Regions from separate parts of the Streptomyces sp. NBC_01450 genome, predicted to be linked through region 1. Evidence: riboswitches for the same ligand, from Rfam matches in the RefSeq annotation. Region 1 holds a riboswitch; each other region holds the start of a gene.
The links. Region 1 has a riboswitch for cyclic di-AMP ahead of OG568_RS14960 (M23 family metallopeptidase). Riboswitches for the same ligand answer to the same signal wherever they lie in the genome.
Positions count from the first base shown of each region.

Region 2: it holds a riboswitch for cyclic di-AMP, as region 1 does, so the genes downstream of both, OG568_RS27530 (M23 family metallopeptidase) here and OG568_RS14960 (M23 family metallopeptidase) in region 1, are expected to answer to the same signal.
Region 3: it holds a riboswitch for cyclic di-AMP, as region 1 does, so the genes downstream of both, OG568_RS09225 (C40 family peptidase) here and OG568_RS14960 (M23 family metallopeptidase) in region 1, are expected to answer to the same signal.

Region 1 is NZ_CP109480.1:3,357,895-3,362,769, reverse strand. It holds gene OG568_RS14965 (M16 family metallopeptidase) at 1-629, shown strand, start outside; cyclic di-AMP (ydaO/yuaA leader) riboswitch at 912-1,072, shown strand; gene OG568_RS14960 (M23 family metallopeptidase) at 1,085-1,849, shown strand; gene OG568_RS14955 (GntR family transcriptional regulator) at 2,062-2,757, shown strand; gene OG568_RS14950 (HPr family phosphocarrier protein) at 2,941-3,222, opposite strand; gene OG568_RS14945 (bifunctional acetate--CoA ligase family protein/GNAT family N-acetyltransferase) at 3,403-4,875, shown strand, end outside.
Region 2 is NZ_CP109480.1:6,158,919-6,163,793, forward strand. It holds tRNA gene OG568_RS27515 (tRNA-Met) at 1-34, shown strand, start outside; gene OG568_RS27520 (hypothetical protein) at 170-361, shown strand; gene OG568_RS27525 (PP2C family protein-serine/threonine phosphatase) at 528-1,688, shown strand; cyclic di-AMP (ydaO/yuaA leader) riboswitch at 1,943-2,100, shown strand; gene OG568_RS27530 (M23 family metallopeptidase) at 2,112-3,149, shown strand; gene OG568_RS27535 (aldo/keto reductase) at 3,217-4,161, shown strand; gene OG568_RS27540 (IS982 family transposase) at 4,397-4,875, opposite strand, start outside.
Region 3 is NZ_CP109480.1:1,998,907-2,003,781, reverse strand. It holds gene OG568_RS09225 (C40 family peptidase) at 1-1,099, opposite strand, end outside; cyclic di-AMP (ydaO/yuaA leader) riboswitch at 1,156-1,327, opposite strand; gene OG568_RS09220 (diacylglycerol/lipid kinase family protein) at 1,443-2,804, opposite strand; gene OG568_RS09215 (PP2C family protein-serine/threonine phosphatase) at 3,070-4,281, opposite strand; gene OG568_RS09210 (FAD-dependent oxidoreductase) at 4,434-4,875, shown strand, end outside.

The sequences.
Region 1 (4,875 bases):
TGATCATCGTGGACCGCCCCGGCGCGGTCCAGACGCAGCTGCTCATCGGCCGCGTCGGCGCCGACCGGCACGACCGTGTGTGGCCCGCCCAGGTGCTCGGCACGTACTGCCTCGGCGGCACCCTCACCTCGCGTCTGGACCGCGTCCTGCGCGAGGAGAAGGGCTACACCTACGGTGTGCGGGCGTTCGGCCAGGTCCTGCGGGCCGCTCCGGACGGAACCGGTATCGCGATGCTCGCCATCAGCGGTTCCGTGGACACCCCGAACACCGGCCCGGCGCTCGACGACCTCTGGAAGGTGCTGCGCACCCTCGCCGCCGAGGGGCTGACGGACGCCGAGCGCGACATCGCCGTGCAGAACCTGGTGGGGGTGGCGCCCCTCAAGTTCGAGACCGCGGCGGCCGTCGCGGGCACGCTCGCGGACCAGGTCGAGCAGTACCTGCCGGACGACTACCAGGCGACGCTGTACCAGCAGCTCGCCGCGACCGGCACCGTGGAGGCCACCGCGGCCGCCGTGAGCGCGTTCCCGGTGGACCGTCTGGTGACCGTCCTCGTCGGTGACGCCGCGCAGATCCAGGAGCCCGTCAAGGCCCTCGGAATCGGTCAAGTGACCGTCGTGTCGGCGGAGTAGAGGCTCAACAGAGGCCGGCGGGACGTCGGCCGGAAGCGGAGCCGCACGCGGAGCGGAAGAGCGCGACTCCGTAGGGCCCGGGTGACTGAAGAGTCGCCCGGGCCCCTTTTTGCTCGGATTTTCGCCCGGGCCTCATCCCCAAGATGTCCGTATTGGTAGGGAGGTTGCCCGTCTGCCCTGTGGCATGCACTACAAAAGCCGTGATCCGTTTGTTGATTGAAAGACGCCCCGTCTAGCGTCGGTCCGGCTGTTCGTCAGGCAGTGCGCCGCGCCCGCGGCACCGGACAGTCATCGCCGAGTCCCCGTACGGCGCGAGCCAGGGGAGCCGGGGACCCACACGCAGTCCCTGGGGTGAATCGGACGCCCTCCCCGGAGGGAGTCCGTAGGAGACCTTCCTGCTCCGAACCCGTCAGCTAACCCGGTAGGCGAGAGGGAAGGAAAGGATCAGCCCCTACATGGCGTTCACCTGTGGCCCCGGGAAACACCGCCGTCCGAGCCGCGTGAAGCGCTCCACCACGAACGCCGTCGGCGTCGCCGCGCTCACCACCACCGGTGTCATCGGAACCCTGGCCGCTCCGGCGCTCGCCGCGGACGCCTCCGTCGAGCAGACCGGACTGACCCAGGCCGTCACCCTCGGGGACAAGGTCGCCGCCCAGATCGACGCGCAGGCCGCCGCCCAGCAGCGCGCCGCCGACGAGGCCGCCGCGCGCAAGAAGGCCGAGGAAGCCGCGCGGAAGAGGGCCGCCGAGGAGGCGAAGAAGGAGCGCGAGGCCAAGGAGCGTGCCGCCCGTGCCGCCGAGCGCAAGCGTCTCAACACCTTCGTCCTGCCGATCACCGGCTCGTACATCTCCACCGGCTACAAGACCGGTGGCAGCCTCTGGTCCTCCGGCAGTCACACCGGCGTCGACTTCCACGCCGCCTCCGGGACCTCGGTCCACGCGGTCGGCTCCGGCACGGTCGTCACGGCCGGCTGGGGCGGCGCCTACGGCAACCAGATCGTCCTGAAGATGCACGACGGCACCTACACGATGTACGGCCATCTGTCGTCCATCGGCGTCTTTGTGGGGCAGACGGTCACCCCGGGCCAGCAGATCGGCCTCTCCGGCTCCACCGGGAACACCACCGGGCCGCACCTCCACTTCGAGGCCCGCACGACGGCGGAGTACGGCTCCGACATGGACCCGGTCGCCTACCTCCGCGCGCACGGCGTGAACGTCTGACGCCCGTACACCCCGAACGTCCGACGACCGGCGTCAACACTTCAGAAGCCCCGGCTCCCCCGAGCCGGGGCTTCGTCGTTTCGAACGGCTGTCTGTCCAAAAAATATCCATGGATTCCGGCCCGCCATCGGAAATTCCGGCTCTCTGCAATAGAGTCGGTGAACAAGCGTCAATCGACCGCGTTTCGCGGGGATTAAGGCGGAGGTCCGGTCATGCGCGTTCCCGCGCACTCGGTATGCACGGCGATCCGTGATGACATCGTCGCGGGTGTCTACGAGCGCGGCAGCCGGCTCACCGAGGAACTACTCGCGCGTCGCTACGGCGTCTCGCGGGTCCCCGTGCGCGAGGCCCTGCGCACGCTGGAGGCCGAGGGCTTCGTCGTCACCCGTCGGCACGCGGGCGCGTGCGTCGCGGAGCCCACCGAGCAGGAGGCGGCGGACCTGCTGGAGATGCGCATGCTCCTGGAGCCGCTGGGCGCCGCCAGGGCCGCGCAGCGGCGCACCGAGGCCCACCTCAAGGTGCTTCGAGGCCTGGTCAGACTGGGCCAGGAGCGGGCCAGGAGGGGGAACAGCGAGGATCTGCGCTCGCTCGGCGGCTGGTTCCACGAGACCCTCGCGCAGGCCTCCGGAAGCCCCGCTCTGACCTCTACGCTGGCCCAGCTGCGGCACAAGATCGCCTGGATGTACGCGGTCGAGGCGCCGGCCAACCCGGCGGAGTCCTGGGCGGAGCACGGCGGGATCGTGGACGCGGTGGCGCGCGGCGACAGCGAGCGGGCGCGGGCCGTCACGGCGCTGCACACGGAGCGCGCGGCGGTCGCGCACCGGCTGCGTTTTCCCGGCGGGGGAGATCGTCCGGAGCGCGTGAGGACTTCGCAACATCCCGTAAACATGACGGGCGTGCGTCATTAACACCGGCACCGTATACAAAGAGGGGTAATTCGCGGGGGATTATTTCCGCTGCCCGCAATTAGGAAAAGCGAAGGGCCCGCCCGATGTTTTCAGGCGAGCCCTTCGAATGCGTACGGGGCGGGGTCTTTTGGTGCGAAGACCACCCCGGCCATCAATTCGGGAACCCCGGGTGGGGGCTCCTTCTCAGACGGTCTCGGGGAGCTCCTCGAGACCCTCCGCCACCAGCTTCGCCAGCCGGTCGAGCGCGGCGTCCGCACCCTCGGCGTCCGAGGCGAGGACGATCTCCTCGCCGCCCTGGGCGCCGAGGCCGAGGACCGCCAGCATGGAGGCCGCGTTGACGGGGTTGCCCTCCGCCTTGGCGATCGTCACGGGGATACCGGAGGCCGTGGCCGCCCGGACGAAGATGGAGGCGGGACGGGCGTGGAGGCCCTCGGCCCAGCCGACGTTGACGCGGCGCTCAGCCATGTGATGCTGCCCTTCAGGTGTTCAGGGTTGTCTAGACCAGTGTTCCACAACGTGAAGCGAGTCCGGGGAAAGGTGTTGTTCCTCTCCCGGACTCCGACGTCGGATCCCGGCCTGGATCCGACGTCGGTGCCCTCAGCCTGCCCCGCGCCGTTGTCGGACGCGAGCCGTACTCTGGGCCCCATGCAGACCTCGTCGGACCGGCACGAGTACCCCTCCCACTGGGAGGCCGACGTGGTGCTGCGCGACGGCGGCACCGCCCGCATCAGGCCCATCACCGTCGACGACGCCGAGCGGCTGGTGAGCTTCTACGAGCAGGTCTCGGACGAGTCGAAGTACTACCGCTTCTTCGCGCCCTACCCGCGCCTGTCCGCCAAGGATGTCCACCGCTTCACGCACCACGACTTTGTGGACAGGGTGGGACTCGCGGCCACGGTCGGCGGCGAGTTCATCGCCACCGTACGCTATGACCGTATTAATGCCGATGGTCGGGCCGCCTCCGCACCCGCCGACGAGGCCGAGGTCGCCTTCCTCGTGCAGGACGCCCACCAGGGCCGCGGCGTCGCCTCGGCCCTCCTGGAGCACATCGCGGCCGTCGCCAGGGAGCGGGACATCCGCCGGTTCGCCGCCGAGGTGCTGCCCGCCAACACCAAGATGATCAAGGTGTTCACGGACGCCGGGTACCAGCAGAAGCGGCACTTCGAGGACGGCGTCGTCCGCCTGGAGTTCGACCTCGAACCCACCGACCGCTCGCTCGCCGTGCAGCGCGCGCGGGAGCAGCGCGCCGAGGCACGGTCCGTGCAGCGCCTGCTCGCGCCCGGCTCGGTCGCCGTCATCGGAGCGGGCCGTACCCCCGGCGGGGTGGGACGCAGCGTCCTCGACAACCTGCGCGCGGCCGGGTTCACCGGACGCCTGTACGCCGTGAACAAGGCGCTCCAGGAGAAGGAGCTCGCCGGGGTCCCGGCCCACCGCTCCGTCCGTGACATCGCCGAGCCCGTCGACCTCGCGGTCGTCGCCGTGCCCGCGCCGTACGTCCCCGAGGTCGTCGCGGAGTGCGGCGAGCACGGGGTACAGGGCATCGTGGTCGTCTCCGCCGGGTACGCCGAGAGCGGCCCCGCCGGACGCGAGCGCCAGCGCGCACTCGTCCGCCAGGCCCGTACGTACGGGATGCGCATCATCGGGCCGAACGCCTTCGGGATCATCAACACCTCCCCCGAGGTGCGCCTCAACGCCTCGCTCGCGCCCGAGATGCCGCGCCCCGGGCGGATAGGCCTGTTCGCCCAGTCCGGCGCGATCGGGATCGCCCTGCTCTCCCGGCTGCACCGGCGAGGCGGCGGCGTCACCGGCGTGACCGGAGTGTCCACCTTCGTCTCCTCCGGGAACCGGGCGGACGTGTCCGGCAACGACGTACTCCAGTACTGGTACGACGACCCGGACACCGACGTCGCCCTGATGTACCTCGAATCCATCGGCAACCCGCGCAAGTTCACCCGCCTCGCCCGGCGGACGGCGGCGGCCAAGCCGCTGGTCGTGGTCCAGGGCGCGCGGCACGCCGCCGCTCCCCAGGGGCATGCCGTACGGGCCACACGGCTGCCGCACGCCACCGTGTCCGCGCTGCTGCGGCAGGCCGGGGTGATCCGGGTCGACACGATCACC
Region 2 (4,875 bases), 2.8 Mb from region 1:
CCAGAGGTCGCAGGTTCAAATCCTGTCCCCGCTACTGAAGGCCAAGGGCCGGAACTCGGAAACGAGTTCCGGCCCTTGGTTTTTTCCCGTTCACCGGCCCGGTTTTCCCGTTCACCGTCCTGCCCGGGTTTTCCCTGCCGACGCGACTGTCGGTAGTCTTCTCCTCACTATGAGTTGTCTTCGGTGGCTGGAGCGGCGCGCGTCGGCGCTCGCGCTGCTGCTCGCCGTGTGCGCGCTGTTCCTCGGGGCCTGCCACGGGGGTCATGACCTCGTGCCGGACGGCGGGACCGTCGTCGCCCCGGCCGGGCACCACCACGGGCGGGGCGGAGCGGGCGGCGTCAGGTGGCCGGGCCCGGACTGACGCATCCCGGGCCGAGGCATCCCGGACCGACGCATCCCCCGGTCGGCCCTCACCGCTCGCCCCCCGCCCCCGCTCCGGGAAACCTGGACGGGTGGGGCAGCAGCAAGGAGGTGCGCAGCGGGCCGGAGAGCCATGCGACGAGCCGTACGACAGGTCCGGTGGGCGGTTGCCCGAGGACCCCGTGCCCGATCCGGGGCTGGGGGACGAGCCGCTGCCCGACCCGGCCGAGGCGGACCGGCGCCGCATCTCGTACGCGCGCAGCCTCGTCCGGGTGCTGCCCGCGCTGCTCATCCTGGTCGGCGCGTTCTACGACTACTTCACCCCGATGGCCTTCGCCGCGGGCCCCCTCTTCACCGCGGGCCCCCTCTTCACGGCCGCGCCGCTCGTGGCCGCCCCGCTGTTCTCGCTGCGCGGCACCGTGCTCACCGGCCTCGCCGCGCTCGTCTCGGTGCTCACGATCCACGTCCGGCTCGGCATCGTGTTCAAGGTGGACGCGATCACGGAGGTCGCCACCGTGGCGACCGTCGGTGTGCTGGCCGTGCTCATCAACATCCTCGTCCGCCGCACCGACGAACGGCTCGCCTCGGCCCACCAGATCGCCGAGGCGGCCCAGCGTGCCGTCCTGCCGAAGCCCGACGAGCGGATCGGCGGCCTCGAGGTCGCGGCGCGCTACGAGGCGGCGCAGGCGGGCGCGTTCATCGGCGGCGACCTGTATGCCGTGCAGGACTCCCCGCACGGTGTACGGCTGGTGGTGGGCGACGTGCGCGGGAAGGGCATGGAGGCGGTGTCCGCCGTCGCGGTGGTCATCGGGGCGTTCCGGGAGGCGGCCGAGCAGGAGGCCACGCCGGAAGCGGTCGCGCAGCGGCTGGAGCGGGCGCTGGCCCGCGAGGGCACCCGGCGCGGGGGCCTCGACGCCTTCGAGGGGTTCACCACCGCCGTCCTCGCGGAGATCTCGCGGGAGGGCGGCCTCGTACGGATCGTCAACCGCGGCCACCCGCCGCCGCTGCTCCTGCACGCGGACGGAACGCTGGTCACGCTCGCCGCCGCGAACCCCGCACTGCCGCTCGGCATGGGCGAGTTGGGCACCTGGCCGGACCGTGCGGAGGAGACGGAGTTCCCGCACGGGGCCACGCTCCTCTTCCATACGGACGGACTGTCCGAGGCCCGCGACGCGCAGGGACGTTTCTACGATCCGGCCGCCCGCCTGGCCGGACGGACCTTCCCGGGCCCCGACGCCCTGCTGGTCACGCTCGCCGAGGAGGCCCGGCGGCACACGGGCGGCGCCCTGACGGACGACATGGCGCTGCTCGCCGTGCGACGCCCGTAGCAGCTGGAGGGCCCTCTTGATCGTTGTCACGAGGGGTGACCGGCCGATGTCCCTCCGCATAACGACTGACGCACCGTCAGGTAACGGCCGAGTAGGGAGCTCTGGTCAACTCGCCCGATTTCCGCCGCTCATGGTCGGTAAGTCCTGGCCAAAAGTGGTTAACGATCAGTACGAACAGCTTGGAATCCGGTACCCGCGTCTATTAACGTTCGATAACGCAGCGCGGTCGTCCCAGCCGTCACAAGAGTCGGCTCCGTGCGCACGCGCCGAATCCCGCAAGGGAACCGGGGAACCACCAACTTGGGGTGAATCGAGCGTCTTTCACGGTGGAGACACCGTGGGTTGACGCGCGTAGGAGACCTTCCTGCTCCGAACCCGTCAGCTAACCCGGTAGGCGAGAAGGAAGGAAAGGAGCACGCCCACGTGGCGTCCAACCCGACCGCCCAGCCCACTTCGTTCGCGCCGAACGACACCCAGACTTTTGGCTACGCCAAAGGCAAGGACGAGGGCCCCTGGGAGGAGTGGAACCCCACCGAGGATTCCATCCGACCCATCCGCGGCCGGCACCGCGTCTCCAAGCAGCGTGGCGGGGGACTCGCCCGCAGCTCCACGGTCCTGGGCGTCGGTGTCATCGCCGCCGTCGGCGCGGGCGGCATGGCCACCGCGGCGCCCGGCAAGCCGCCGGTGTCCATCTCGCTGCCCGACCTCTCCTCGGTCACCCAATCCGCCAAGGCGCTGATATCCGACGGCGGTTCCAGCACGCCGAAGGGCTCCACCACCCCGCTCACCAGCGCCGGTGTGACCAGCGCCGACGCCGCGCAGGGCAACAAGGACGCGGGCGAGGCACTGCGCGCCCGCATCATCCTGCAGGCCGAGTTGCAGCAGGACCAGGTCGACAAGGCGGCCCAGGCCGCCGCCGAGTCCGCCGCGGCGAAGAAGGCGGTCGCACTGGCCGCCCAGCAGAAGGACGACGCCGAGGCCAAGGTCGCCGCCGCGAAGAAGAAGGCGGACGAGGACGCCAAGCAGAAGGCCGAGGCCGCGCGCCTGGCCGAACTCGCCAAGAGCTACTCGCTGCCCACCTCCTCGTACACCCTGACCTCCCGCTTCGGTGACGCCGGTTCCATGTGGTCCTCCGGGTACCACACCGGCCTCGACTTCGCGGCCCCCACCGGCACGCTGATCAAGGCCATCCACAGCGGCACGATCACGGAGGCGGGCTGGGCCGGCTCGTACGGCTACCGCACGATCCTCACCCTCGAGGACGGCACGGAGCTGTGGTTCTGCCACCAGTCGTCCATCAGTGTCAGCGTGGGGCAGAAGGTGGCCACCGGCGACGTCATCGGACGCGTGGGCGCGACCGGCAACGTGACCGGGCCGCATCTGCACCTGGAGGTCCACCCGGGCGGCGGCAGCGCGATCGACCCGATGGCGTGGCTGAACAGCAAGGGCCTGAATCCCTGATCATCCCCGGGGGCCGGGGGAGCTACATGCGGAATACAGCCATCCGGTACGGCTGTTGAATTAGGGCATGACTTCTCTCCGCAAGCTCGGCTCCTCCGACCTCGAGGTCTTCCCGCTCTCCCTCGGCGGCAACGTCTTCGGCTGGACCGCCGACGAGGCGCAGTCCTTCGCCGTGCTCGACGCGTACACGGCCGGCGGCGGCAACTTCGTCGACACCGCCGACGGCTACTCCGCCTGGGTCCCCGGCCACAAGGGCGGTGAGTCGGAGACGATCATCGGCAAGTGGTTCGCCGCGCGTGGCAACCGCTCCGAGGTCGTCCTGGCCACCAAGGTCAGTACCCACCCCGAGTACAAGGGCCTGTCCGCGGCGAACATCAAGGCCGCCGCCGACGCCTCGCTGCGCCGCCTCGGCACGGACTACATCGACCTCTACTACACCCACTTCGACGACCTCTCGGTTCCCGTCGAGGAGATCATCGGCGCGCTGGACGAACTGGTCCGGGCCGGCAAGGTCCGGGAGATCGCCGCCTCCAACATCTCCGCCGAGCGGCTCGCGGAGTCCGTGGAGTTCTCCGACCGCGAGGGACTCGCGCGTTACGTCGCCCTCCAGCCCCACTACAACCTCGTCTCGCGCGACACCTACGAGGGCCCGCTCCAGGAGGTCGCCTCCCGGACCGGCCTGGCCGCCGTCCCGTACTTCGCGCTCGCGTCCGGCTTCCTCACCGGCAAGTACCGCCCGGGTACGACGGTCGACTCCGCGCGGGCCGAGGGCGCGGGCAAGCACCTCGACACCGAGCGCGGCATCCGCGTCCTGACCGCCCTCGACGAGGTCGCCCAGGCCCATGACGCCGAGGTCGCCACGGTCGCCCTCGCCTGGCTCTCCGCCCGGCCGACGGTCGCGGCGCCCATCGCCTCCGCACGGACGGTCGACCAGCTGCCGGCCCTGCTGGCGGTCGCGGACCTGACCCTGACGGACGCGGAAGTGGCCAGGCTGACGGAGGCGTCGGCCTGAGGCCGCCGGACAGGCCCTAGTGCCGCGGCAGGCAACGTTCGCCCCGTCGCGACGCCCGGCACGCCCTCTCGCCGCACCGGCCGAAAGCCCAAGTACGTCCGGTCCGTCGACGGGGCCTTCCGGCCGGCACTCCCCCAGCCTCCGGCCGGGGGGACCCCCAGAGCACGCACCGGACGCCGCTCCTTGACGGGCAAACATCGCCTGCCGCGGCCCTAGACGAGTCATTCCGATGTGGTCAGTGGTCATAAGCGATCAAGGATCGTATGACGGGCTGGCCGGTCTTGTGGTTGTGCCAGATCGCGGCGGCCATCGCGAGGATGCGTTGGGCGACGCGGACGGCGACACCTTCGAAGGTCCGTCCACCGTGCCGTTCCAGGTCGAGCTGGCCTTTGAGGGTGTCGTTGACCGACTCGATCAGCTGTCGCACCGACTTCAGGAGGCTCTCGCCCCTGCGCTTCTTCTCGCGCTTGAAAGAAGGACGCAGCAACTCCGCGCCCCGGAAGGCCAGATCGGCCTCGAACTCCTTGGAGGCGAAGCCTTTGTCTGCGATCACCAGCAGGCTCGGCCGGTCCGTGGACAGGTGCGGTTCGCGGTCCAGCATCGCCGACAGCACCTCCCGCTCATCCAGTTTCGGGTTCGCCAGTGCCCACAGGATGGGCATCCCGGTCGGGGTGCATACCAGGAACAGGCGCAGGCCCCAGAAGAACCGGGAGT
Region 3 (4,875 bases), 1.4 Mb from region 1:
AGGGCATCCCCGTGCCGAGGGGCATCCCTGTGCCGGGGGGCATGCCTGCGGCGATGGACATGTCTGCGCCGGGAGGCATGCCTGCGGCGAAGGGCATGTCCGTGCCGGGAGGCATGCTTGCGGCCATGGGTATACCCGCGGTCAGGGGTACGCCTGCGCCGGGGGACATCTCTCGGACGGGAGGCATCTCCGCCCCCATGGGCATCCCTGCGGCGAGGGGCATGCCTGCGCCGATGGACGTGTCCGGGCGGGGAGGCATGCCCGCGGTCAGGGGCGTGTTCGCGCCGGGGGACATCGTCCGGACGGGAGGCATGCCCGCCCCCATGGACATGTCGGTGGCCAGGGGTGTGCCCGCGCCGATGGACATGTCCGGGCCGAGTGAGGCCGGCTGCTGATGCCGCCACTCCTCGGCGGCCTGGTCCTGCGGGGCGGGCCAGGCCACCTCGGCCGGACGCGACTCGATCGCCGCGGGCCCCGGGTTCCACTGTGCGGCGTGCTTGGACACCACCTCACGGGCCAGCGCCAGTTTCCGCTGGATCTTCTCCTTGGACGTCTTCAACGAGGACTGCCCGGGCCCGGCGGGCAACGCGGGCAGCAGGGCCGCGGCGGCCTGCTGCACAGGCTGTGGCGCGGGCGGCAGCGCGGCGACGGCTCTGGCCGTCAACTCGGCCACGGGACCGGCGGCCGCCTCGGCGGCAGGTCCGGCGGTCAGCTCCAGGACGGGGCGGGCGGTCAACTCCCGCCCACCGTTGGTGACCCCGTCCTCCGGACGCCTCGCCGGGCTCGCGGGCCGCGCGGCCGGGGGGGCCGGCATCCGGTCGGCCGGCAGCCTGGCCGGCGCGGACGGACCCAGCCGTGTGCGCGCCGCGTCGAACCAGGTCTTGGTGATGTCGTCGAGGGCGGGGTCGCTGCGCCTACGCGCGGTTTCCGGCGCCGGGTTGCCGCGGCCTCGGCTCCCCGTGGTCATCGCGCGGGTCCCGTTGACGAACCCGACGGCGTTCTCGGCCTGGTCGTAGAGGGAGCTGATGCGCTGCTGCACCTCTTCGCGACTCGGACCGTCCGCGCCGTCGAGGGCCGCCGCGCGTGCGGAGTCGGGCATGCCAGGGAGGCTGGTGCCTCCAGGGCGCGGCGTTCGTTCCGGCGCCATGGGAGCCGTACTCCTTCCGTACTCCGCCTACCGAGTCGGCTGTCGGGTTCGGGCGCAAGATTCCGGAAGGCCAGCCCTACGGCCCTTGCCCGGTCGGGCGGTTGGGCCGATTCACCCCAAGGTCGGTTGGGTCCCCGGTTCCGGTTGCCACGGGGGCACCGGATTCGGCGGAGGTCGCGCGACCCGGCGAGGTTCGCCGGAGGGAGTCGTGCGTCCTGCCGCCAACTTAGCCAATTTGTGTGCCTGGTGTGAAGATTGCAGCTCGAACTGTCCGATATGTAATTGTGACCTTCGTCTACGTGTCCCCGGCGCGACCAGGATGTCGTACCACCGCCGTTCGCCCCATGGTCGCCGCGAGCGTGCCCAACCGGCGCCAGTCCAAGGGGGGTTGGGCCTCGGGCACACCAGGCCGCTCCTTGGGGACGCGGACGCGCAGGGCGCCGGGTTCGACACGGCAGTGAACCGGTACCGGCAGAACCAGGGCCTCACCGTCGATGCCGGCCTCGATCTCCGCGCGGTCGGCGTCGATGACCACCTCACGGGTGGTCAGGACCGCGAGCCCGTCCGGCGCGGGGTCCAGTACGAGCGCGGCGGCCTCGGCCGCGCTGTCCACCGTGACGCCGAGGACGCCCAGGAGCCCGGAGTCGAGCCGTTCGCGGCGGCCGAGGCCCGCCGGATCGTTGGTGCGGTACGGGTTGTTGCTCACCAGTACGGCCTGCGGGGCCTCGAGCGTCGTGTCGGCGGCGCGGGCGGTCAGTCGCGGCCCGCGCTGACGGGTGAGCAGGTCGGGCAGGAGGTCCAGGATGGTGCCGATCTTGTCGTCGCGGTACGCGGGGCTCTGGACGACCGCCGCGTACGCGCCGAAGGAGGCGTTGTTGACGAACGGATGCCCGCCGGCGAACCCCAGGTCCACGCGGAGTTCCACGCCGTCGGTGAGAGCGTCCAGGCAGGTCGCCGGGTCGTCGCGGTCGAGGCCGAGATCCATCGCGAAGTGATTACGGGTGCCGGCGGAGACCACCAGGAACGGCAGACCGTGCTCGGCGGCGACGGCCGCGACCAGCGCCTGGGTCCCGTCACCCCCGGCGACGCCCAGCAGGTCCGCGCCGTCCGCGACGGCGGCCCGGGCCAGCGCGGTGACGTCCTGGTGCTTCTCGGGGTCGAGGAGCACGACCCGCGCGCCGAGCCGCTCCGCCTTCTCCCGCAGTCCGAACTTCGCCACCTTGCCGCCGCCGGAGTGCGGGTTCATGAGGAGGAAGGGGCGCCGCGGTGGCGGTGCCCTGCGTTCCTTCGGGCGCGGGGCGCGTGTCCGGTCGCTCCGCAGGGCGTACCGGCCGCTCCAGACGGCCATGGCCCACAGCGCCAGGGACACGGGAACGGCCCAGAGCAGCCCGGCCACGGCGAACAGGGTGAGCACGGCGCAGGGCGCGACCGCCGCCAGCACGGCCGCCACCCAGCGGAGCGGGCCGCGCCGGGTCAGCGCCCACCACAGCGCCGCCGCCGTGACCGCCACGCCGAGGAGCGCGGCAAAGAGCAGCAGTACGCCGTCCACGCCTCCGTAACCGAGCGGCAGCAGCACCGCCAGCGCCGCCGCGAGCAGCGCGGCCCTGGCCGCCCACCGTTTCCCGTGGCCGACCTGTCCGCTCGCGTCCACACCCATCGCTCCTCCACGGACGTCATAGAAGTCCGGCCCTGGTGGCGGCGGCCACACGGTGACGAGGGCCCGCGAACGGCGGCACCGTCCGGGGAGGGGGCCTGATTCGACGGGCCGTCGCTGTGCGCGGCGTCGGGCATCGACGACACAGTCGTATGCAACCGCCGGGTCGCACCCCGCGCAACCGCCACGTTCCACCAGGGCGCACGCCGGGCGGACGGCCCGGCTCCGGCCTCGGACCGACCCTGGTCGCCATGGCCCGGGAGTGAGGTCAGCGGTCCGTCGACGGGGGCGTTCCACGGGGGTGGAGCCGGTGGTGGCCGTCGACGGGGCGGGTGGTGATGTGCGGTCGATGCGGGTGGGGGGAGGCGGTGCGTTCGATGATCAGGAGGGCGGCGTCGTCGCCGGGGTGGCCGCCGACGTGTGCGAGGAGGTCGGCGTGGATGTGGCGCAGCAGGGCGTCGGGGCTGGAGGCCGGGAAGGAGGCGACCCGATCGAGGAGCGGGTAGAAGGCGCCCGACGGTGAGCGGGCTTCGATGACGCCGTCGGTGTAGAGCAGCAGGATGTCACCGGTTTCGAAGGTGAGCGGGTCGGGAGGGTGGCTCGCGCCGGGCAGCCCGCACATGCCGAGCGGGGGGACGGGGTGGCGCGCGTGCAGGACCGTGACCTCGTGGTCGCGCAGAAGCAGAGGAGGTGGATGACCGTGGTTGATCATCCAGCCCTGTGCGCCCTCGTCGGGGATGTCGAGCACGAGCGCGGTGACGAAGTGCTCGCCCGGGTCGTGCTTCGTGTCGGCCACGTCCTCCAGGTCGCGGCACACGCTGACCTCCAGCGCCGTCGCCAGCTCGGGGAGCGTGGCGTACCGGTGGGCACCCTCGCGGAACGCGCCCAGCACCACCGAGGCCTCGCCGATGGAGGCCAGGCCCTTGCCGCGTACGTCACCGATGATCACCCGGGTCGAGGACTGGGCGGCGCGGGAGACCGCGAACAGGTCGCCGCCGATCTGGGTCTCGTCCTCGGCGGCCAGATACAGCCAGGCCACGCGCAAGGGCCCGATCCGGCGGGGCGGCGGTCTGAGCAGAACCCGCTGCGCCGTCTCGGCCACCGACCGTGCCCGGCTCAGCTCCCGGTCGCGCCGCTCCCGTACATGGCAGACGAAGACCACCAGCGCCGAGAGCACGGTCAGGGCGATGATCTGCGCGACGTGGTTGGCGGTGGTCAGCCCGCCGTGGAACATCGCGATGAAGACCTGGGCGGCCACGGCCAGCACCCCGACCAGCGCGGTCAGCCGCGGCCCGGCCAGGGAGGCGGTGAGGGCGGGGGCGATGACCAGCAACGGACCCAGGTGGACATCGGTGGGGGAGTGGAGGTCCACCACAGTGATCACTACGATCAGCGCGAGTGGGATTGCCACCAGTCCGCGGCCCGACGGCTGCTCCACGAGGCGGTCCACTGACACACGCCGGACACCCACGTGTCCCATTTTGCCCCAGATCGCGAGGCGTCTGCCGTTCGGCGACCGACTCATAAGATCGGTTTATGGGGTCATAGATCCAGCCCGGCTACTGACTAAGGTTTGCCTTAGTTTAGGCTTCCCGACGAGCCACCCTGCCACCGTTCGAAGGGAACCTGATCATGCCTCGCCCTCTGCGGGTAGCCATTGTCGGAGCCGGCCCCGCCGGGATCTACGCTGCCGACGCGCTGCTGAAGTCCGCAGTGGCGGTCGAGCCCGGTGTGTCCATCGACCTCTTCGAGCGGATGCCGGCCCCCTTCGGGCTGATCCGCTACGGCGTGGCCCCCGACCACCCGCGGATCAAGGGCATCATCACGGCCCTGCACCAGGTGCTCGACAAGCCTCAGATACGTCTCTTCGGCAACGTCGACTACCCGGGGGACATCAACCTCGACGACCTGCGCACCTTCTATGACGCGGTGATCTTCTCCACGGGGGCGACGGCCGACCGGGCCCTCGACATACCCGGCATCGGCCTCGACGGCTCGTACGGCGCGGCGGACTTCGTCTCCTGGTACGACGGCCACCCGGACGTGGAGCGGACCTGGCCGCTCGAAGCGGAGA